DNA from 2 places in the Labrenzia sp. PO1 genome. Region 1 is predicted to be linked to the other one. Evidence: riboswitches for the same ligand, from Rfam matches in the RefSeq annotation. Region 1 holds a riboswitch; the other holds the start of a gene.
What was found. A riboswitch is a leader RNA that binds a small molecule or an ion and turns the genes downstream of it on or off. The one in region 1 is predicted to bind S-adenosylmethionine.
Positions count from the first base shown of each region.

Region 2: it holds a riboswitch for S-adenosylmethionine, as region 1 does, so the genes downstream of both, HCG46_RS09865 (O-succinylhomoserine sulfhydrylase) here and HCG46_RS11265 (hypothetical protein) in region 1, are expected to answer to the same signal.

Region 1 is NZ_JAAXCR010000002.1:729,932-733,710, forward strand. Features, by position in the region: gene HCG46_RS11250 (ABC transporter permease) at 1-781, shown strand, start outside; gene HCG46_RS11255 (ABC transporter ATP-binding protein) at 778-1,527, shown strand; gene HCG46_RS11260 (YoaK family protein) at 1,556-2,245, opposite strand; SAM-I-IV-variant riboswitch at 2,343-2,467, shown strand; gene HCG46_RS11265 (hypothetical protein) at 2,509-2,808, shown strand; gene HCG46_RS11270 (acyl-CoA thioesterase) at 3,040-3,384, opposite strand; gene HCG46_RS11275 (hypothetical protein) at 3,650-3,779, opposite strand, start outside.
Region 2 is NZ_JAAXCR010000002.1:427,484-431,262, forward strand. Features, by position in the region: gene HCG46_RS09860 (CDP-alcohol phosphatidyltransferase family protein) at 194-811, shown strand; gene HCG46_RS09865 (O-succinylhomoserine sulfhydrylase) at 808-2,007, opposite strand; SAM riboswitch at 2,053-2,132, opposite strand; gene HCG46_RS09870 (2'-deoxycytidine 5'-triphosphate deaminase) at 2,271-3,407, shown strand; gene HCG46_RS09875 (YigZ family protein) at 3,414-3,779, shown strand, end outside.

The sequences.
Region 1 (3,779 bases):
CTCCTTCGAGGACCTGGACACGACGTCAAATGGCCTCGTTGTCGGCGACAAGGCAGCGGAACGGCTGGGTGCGGACCTGGGCGATACCGTGACCCTGACATCCGCAAACGGTGTCGCCAAGCGCTTCAAGATCGTCGGCCTGTTCCACAGCGGCATCACCACCAGCGACGAAGGGCTTGCCTATGCGCCACTGAAGGCCGTGCAGATCCTCCTGGAAAAACCGGACGTCATCAATTCGATCGCGATCCACCTCAATTCCATCGCCGAAGCCAACGCGGTTGCCGCACGGGCCGAGCGGCAGCTCGGCTACAAGGCGGTTTCCTGGGAAGAGGCCAACGAGGGGCTGATGGAAGCCTTCTTCGTACGCAACGTGATCATGTACACGGTTGTCGGGGCCATTCTGGTGGTCGCCGGCTTCGGCATCTTCAACATCGTCTCGACGATCGTGCACGAAAAGGCGCGTGACATCGCGATCCTGAAGTCGCTCGGATTTCCGGAAGTCGATATTCAGCAGATCTTCGTGCTTGAAGGGCTGGTGATCGGTATCCTTGGCGCTCTTGCAGGTTCGGCGCTCGGTTTCGGACTGTCGAGCTATCTCGCGTCGGTCAAATTCGAATTTACCCAGGACGTGGAGATGACCCACCTGCCGATCTATTTTTCCGCCCTGCACTACATCATAGCCTGCCTGTTGGCGCTGTTTTCATCCGGGATCGCCGGCTACATTCCCGCCAGGAAAGCCGCCCGGCTCAATCCTGTCGACATTATCCGAGGGGCGACATGACCCCTTCCCCGGAAAAACAAACGGCTCCCGGCCACGTTCTGCTGGAAGCGAGCAACCTCACCCGCATCTTGCCGGCCATCGTGCCGGTGACACTGGTGCAGGACGTCAGCTTTCAGGTTGGCGAGGCGGAGTTCGTTGCGATTACCGGTCCGTCCGGTTCCGGGAAATCATCGCTTTTGTATCTGCTTGGCCTTCTGGACAGGCCGACGTCCGGCGAGGTCCGGATAGACGGCCTTCCCACCCATGCGCTGACATCTGCCGAAATGGCGCATCTTCGCCTGGAAAAACTCGGCTTCGTCTTCCAGTTTCATTTCCTGCTGCCGGAATTTACCGCGCTGGAAAACGTAATGATCCCGATGCAGCGGCTCGGCAAACGCAGCCCCAAGGCTCAACTCGACCATGCGACGGAGCTTCTGGCGGCGCTGGGTCTGGAAGAGTTTCTTCACCGCCGCCCGGAGCAATTGTCCGGCGGGCAGCGACAGCGCGTCGCTGTCGCCCGGGCACTTGCCAATTCACCGCAGTTGATCCTTGCTGATGAGCCGACCGGCAGTCTCGACAGTGTATCGACGGAACAGGTGTTTGAAAGTCTTCAGGCCATTGTGAAGACCGAAAGGACCACCGTCGTCGCCGTTACCCATGATATCGATCTCGCCGACAGGATGGACCGGCGTATCCACCTGGTCGACGGCCGCATCGATTACGACCGGCACCACCAAAGGGAAGAAGCACCCAGCTTGGGCGCATAATTTGCGGCCTGAGTAGCTGGCACCGGTTTCAGGCGACTTGAGGCTCATGCACCGGCTGGACTATCGCCAGCAGCATCAAAAGCGCAACAGGTATCGCAAGCGCCCAGAACCCCATGACGGTCATCAGGAAACTCGCCAGGAGGCCTCCGGCCGCGAAGGCCATCAGGACGAAGGCCTGGTGACGGATCCGGGAGCGGCTGTCGGGCCGCGTTTCGGGATGCGTGAAATAGTCGGCGATGCCGAGCACAAGCTTCAGCGTATTGCCGGTCATGATGGTCGTGGGAACATGTCTGTTGAGCAGGGTCAGCATGATGACGTTCTGCAACGACATGGCCACGGTCGAAAACCCGACAGCCGTCAGAGTGACGGCAGACAACGGTCCTCCGGCTGACGGATCTCCAAGACCGGCGACGAACATGAAGCCCGCCACCAGCAAAGCTTCGAGCGCGAACAGATGCCGGACGGCAATCCTGTTTTTGCGCACCAGCGCAGTGACCGAAACGAACCAGAAGAGAGTCGAACCGAAGAAAACCGCGAGCACGAAGACCTTCAGGGCCGCGTTTTGCCCCTGGTGAAACACCTCCGTGCACAAGACGACAAGCGTTCCGGTAATGAATGCCGTGAAGGTGTGAAACAGGCCGAGAATGCAGACCACATCGATGAAGCAGGCACAAAAGGCGAGCAGGATCGGCACCAACGGCCGACTGTGATGCAACATGGATCGGTCCAATTGTGGTGCTCCCGAGCTAGTCCTTTCAGGAAGATGTGCCATGCACTGGCGGACTTGCCAAGCCGGATTGGACATGGCATAAGCGCGCCATCATCAAGAGAAGGGCTGGCGCCCTCGCCAACCTGCCATTCCGGGCAAGGTGGTTTCCGCAACAGGGATGCGGCTGGTCAGACCCTCAACCGAGGCTTTCCGGCAACTAAGCGGTTAATTTGCATGCGCCAGTCCTCCTCGGGCAACCGATGGAGGATTTTTTGTCTCAGGACCCTTTTGCCGGACGTGCGGCAGATCTGATCGAGAACCATGTGGCGGCGAGCTCCAAGCTTGCCGGAACGGATATCTGGTGCCAGGCCGCTGAAGACTGCGTGCTGGCGCGGATCAAATCCCTGCGCATCCTGGGTGGCCTACCGCGGCACAAGGCGCCGCTCAGCCAGACCGCCCGCACCGAGCGTTTGAAAACACTGCTTCAACTGTGGGCGAACGGCTGCACCTGCGCTGTCGATGAAGACCTCTTTGCCGATATTCTCAACCGGCACGGACCCGTCAGGCACTGACGGGGCGTGCCCCCGTGTGGTGCACAACGTCTGCACTCTGCCAATTTCTTTGATACAGGCGTGCTGCAACAACTCGCCCCTTCCTGAGCAAGGTCGAAGGCCTGTCTCGAAGGATGGGCCGCTTGCTCATCAGTATACCACCCATCCTTCGAGACAGCGCTGACGCGCTTCCTCAGGATGAGGTTTTTTATGAGGTTTTTTTGGGAACCAAGCCGGATGAGATCGCGGCGCTCAGTCCCTCTTGGGGACCGGGCGCGGCTTGCCGCCGTCATCGACGGCCACCATGGTGAAGACCGCTTCGGTCACCTTTTCACGATGGCCGTAGCGATGGCGCAGGGCCCAGGATTCAAGCTTGATTTCCATCGACGAGTTGCCGACACGAAGGACTTCTGCATAAACGCACAGCACGTCGCCCACATGGACAGGCCGGATGAATTTCATCTTGTCGACCGCGATGGTCACGACACGTCCCTCGGCCCGTTGACCGGCTGCGATACCGCCTGCCAGGTCCATCTGCGACAACACCCAGCCCCCGAAAATATCTCCCGAGGCATTGGTATCGGCAGGCATTGCCATGGTGCGCAATGTCAGATCGCCTGTCGGCTTTTCGTCGTACACGCCTGAGCCCCTCCGCTGATTCTCGCAAGAAGACTAGGTCATCACCTGCAAGAATAGAAGTGGTTGATCGGAGGGCCTCAGAAGGAACTGCGGATCAAGTCCAGCGTCAAAGGACAAACAACAGGATTGCCATGATCCACAACGGCATGGGGGCAGCGACCCAGATCAGCAGGATCGGCAGGCCGCGATGCAGAAGGTTGGAGGTATTCATTTCGGTTGCTTTCTAGCTGAAGGCCTGGATTTCAAGGACTGTCATCGCCGAAAGGGCGACGATGCCGGTGATGAAGGCCAGTTTCGCGCTGCCGATGAGTGTGCGGCCGGCGACATCCAGTTTCGGCAGCGGCATGCCGCGC
Region 2 (3,779 bases), 300 kb from region 1:
AGAACTGCGAACCTTGAAATAGACCGGTCCGAAGCGACTTCCACGGGTGGTGCCCGCTCGTTCAGGAGGGGCTTATAGGGCGAATGACGCAAGCGTGAAAGAGGGTTGTGACATATGAGGCCGGAATTGCTTGAGATTTGAGGCCGGATTTTGCAAGAACACCATCTGTCAGACCCAAAACAGTGATCTCTTCATGTTCGATGCCCACCTGCGCCCGCTGATCGATCCGCCGTTGAACCGGCTGGGCCTGATCCTTGCCGGCACGGGGCTTACTGCCAACAGCGTGACGCTGGCGGGCTTTGCTGCCGGTATGGGGGCAGCCATCGCTATCGCAACGGGTCATACCCTGATCGGCTTGTTCCTGATCGCGGTCAACCGATTTGCAGACGGTCTCGATGGCGCATTGGCCCGGGCAACGGCCAAGACGGATCTTGGCGGCTACCTCGACATCACACTGGATTTCTTCTTCTACAGCGCAATCCCTCTGGCCTTTGCCATACAGGACCCGGCCAGCAACGCTTTGCCGGCGGTGGCACTTCTTGCCAGCTTCTACGCGAACGGCTCGGCCTTTCTGGCCTTTGCCATCATGGCGGAGAAGAACAAACTGACCACCGACGCTCAGGGCTCCAAATCGCTCTATTACATAGGCGGGCTGGCCGAAGGTACCGAGACCATCGCGCTATTCCTGCTGATGGCCCTGGTCCCCGCCTGGTTTCCTGCGCTTGCCTATGGTTTTGCCGCGATATGCGTCGTGTCCGCCGGCGCCCGGGTGCTCATTGGCGTGAAGGCGCTGCGGCAGACAGGCCGTTAGATCGCCTGGAGCGCCTTCTCGATATCTTCCAGCAGATCCTGCGGATCCTCCAGACCGATTGAAAGCCGCAGGATACCATCGGTGATACCGAGTTCCGCGCGCGCTTCCTCGCCAATCGACTGGTGCGTTGTCGTCGCCGGATGGGTGATCAGGCTCTTGGCGTCGCCCAGGTTGTTGGAGATCTTGACGATTTCCAGCGCGTTTGTGAAACGGAACGCGGCTTCCTTGCCGCCCTCGATTTCCATCGCCAGCATGGTGGATCCGCCGCTCATCTGGCGTTTGGCAACATCGGCCTGCGGGTGGTCGTCCCGGCCCGGATAGATCAGCCGCGCGACCTTGGACTGGCTTGCCAGATAGTCGGCAATCCTGCCCGCCGTTTCCGTCTGGCGCGCAACGCGCAGCGGCAGCGTTTCCAGGCCCTTCAACAGGACCCAGGCACTGAACGGGCTCATGTGCGGACCGGTATGCTTGATGAAGGGCATGACCTCGTCGTTGATCCATTCCTCGTCCGACAGGATCACACCGCCGAGGCACCGGCCCTGGCCATCGATGTGCTTGGTGGCCGAATAGACGACCACATCGGCACCGAGTTGAAACGGCGACTGATACAGCGGGGTCGCAAACACGTTGTCGACGATCAGACGGGCACCGGCTTCCTTGGCGATCTGTGCCACGGCCTCGATGTCGATGACTTCCAGCGTCGGGTTGGTCGGGCTTTCCAGAAACAGGGCCTTGGTGTTCGGCCGGACAGCCGCCTTCCACTGCTCGATGTCCGTTCCGTCTACCAGCGTGCTTTCAACGCCGAAGCGCGGCAGCAGTGTTTCGCAAATATAGCGGCAGGAGCCGAACAGGGCCTTGGCGGCAATCACGTGATCGCCTGCCCTTACCGCTGCCATCAGCGCCAGATTGACGGCCGCCATGCCGCTGGCGGTTGCCCGCGCGGCCTCAGCCCCTTCAAGTGCCTTGATCCGGTCCTCGAACATGGTGACGGTCGGGTTGGCATAGCGCGAATAGACATAACCCGGGTCCTCGCCATTGAACCTGGCCTCGGCAGCTTCGGCACCGCTGTAGGTGAAGCCCTGGGTCAGGTAGATGGTCTCCGAGGTCTCACCAAACGGTGACCGCATGGTGCCGCCATGAACCAGAGTGGTTGCAGGGCGCCAGTTCTTGTTTCCGGTCTTGGTGGTCTCAGTCATGTCTTTCATTCGCTCCAAACGCAAAAAACCCCAGCCTCAAGACCGGGGTTCTCACCTCCGGCCTTTTTAGCAACTTGTTTAACGTGGCTGCAAGCCGGCCGGCCCAAATCACCACGAAGTGAGCCTGTCCTACGGGAAAAGCAGGCACAGGTCAATTGTCTTGCGCACGATCCCTTCAAAAGCCCCGTTCTGCCAGAATGCCTGTTGGCGCGGGCGGCCCGATCCTTTAATGACCATAGACCAGCATAATGCGGAACATCTTCATGAACGTCACAGCGGGTCAGGTCTTGAACGGAAGCGCACTTCTCACAGCAAACGGCATTTTGCCGGAACGGGTAATCCAGGCCATGTTCGCCGCCGGAGAGATTTCAGCGGACGCGCCGCCTGTCACCGGTCAGATACAGCCTGCCAGCCTCGACCTGCGTCTGGGCAAGGAAGCCTACCGGGTGCGTGCCAGCTTCCTGCCGGGCCCCGACATCCAGGTAGCAGCTCGGCTTGAGCAGATGAAACTGCACACGGTCGACCTGAGCGAAGGTGCCGTCCTTGAAACAGGCTGCGTCTATATCGTGCCGCTGCAGGAAAGCCTCGCCCTGGCTCCCGATATTTCGGCAACTGCCAACCCGAAAAGCTCGACCGGCCGCCTGGACGTCTTCACCCGCGTCATCACAGACAACGGCCTTGCCTTCGACACCATTCCGGCCGGCTACACCGGTCCGCTTTATGCCGAAATCTCGCCGCTGACCTTTCCGATCCTCGTGCGGTCCGGGTCCCGCCTCAGCCAGATCCGCTTCCGGCGCGGTCAATCGCTCATTCCCGATGCGGAGCTGGAAGAGGTGCACAAGGCCCACACATTGATGAGCGGCGGCAACGAGCGCATCGGCAACGGTGTGCAGCTCTCCATCGATCTGGAAGGGACCGGACCCAACAGCCTGATCGGATATCGCGCCAAGCAACACTCCGGACTGATCGATGTCGATGTCGTCGGCGCGCAGGACGTCCTGGATTTCTGGGAACCTATCTATCGCCGCCAACGGGCGGAACTTATCCTCGATCCGGATGCATTCTATATTCTGGTCAGCCAGGAAGCTGTGCATGTGCCGCCGGACTATGCGGCCGAAATGGTGCCGTTCGATCCGCTCGTCGGCGAATTCCGCGTCCATTATGCAGGCTTCTTCGATCCCGGTTTTGGTCACGCCAGTGCCGGTGGTGTCGGCTCGCGCGCGGTTCTTGAAGTCCGCTCACATGATGTCCCGTTCATCGTGGAACACGGCCAGACCATCGGGCGTCTGGTCTATGAACACATGGCGGAGCGCCCGGCGACACTCTACGGTGAAGGCATCGGCTCCAACTATCAGGGCCAGGCACTCAAGCTGTCCAAGCACTTCAAGGCACCCGCCTGACCGCCGATGGCCCTGAAAACCGTCACCCGTGAGTTTGAAGGATTTCTGGAAGACCGGAAGTCCCGCTTTCTGGCGCATCTGGTGCCGGTGGACATGTTCGACCAGCGGATGGAAGAGCTGCGCAAGGAGCACAAAAAGGCCAATCACATCGTCACGGCGCACCGGAGACTTCTGGAAGACGACCGGATTGAGGAGAGCGGCAAGGACGACGGTGAACCGGCTGGCACCTCCGGCATGCCGACATTGCGCGTGCTGCAAGGCGCCGAACTGATCAACTGCGCTGTTCTGATCGTGCGTTATTTCGGCGGTACGAAACTCGGCGGTGGGGGCCTGGCCCGGGCCTATTCAGGCGCAGCGCAGGATGCGATCAAC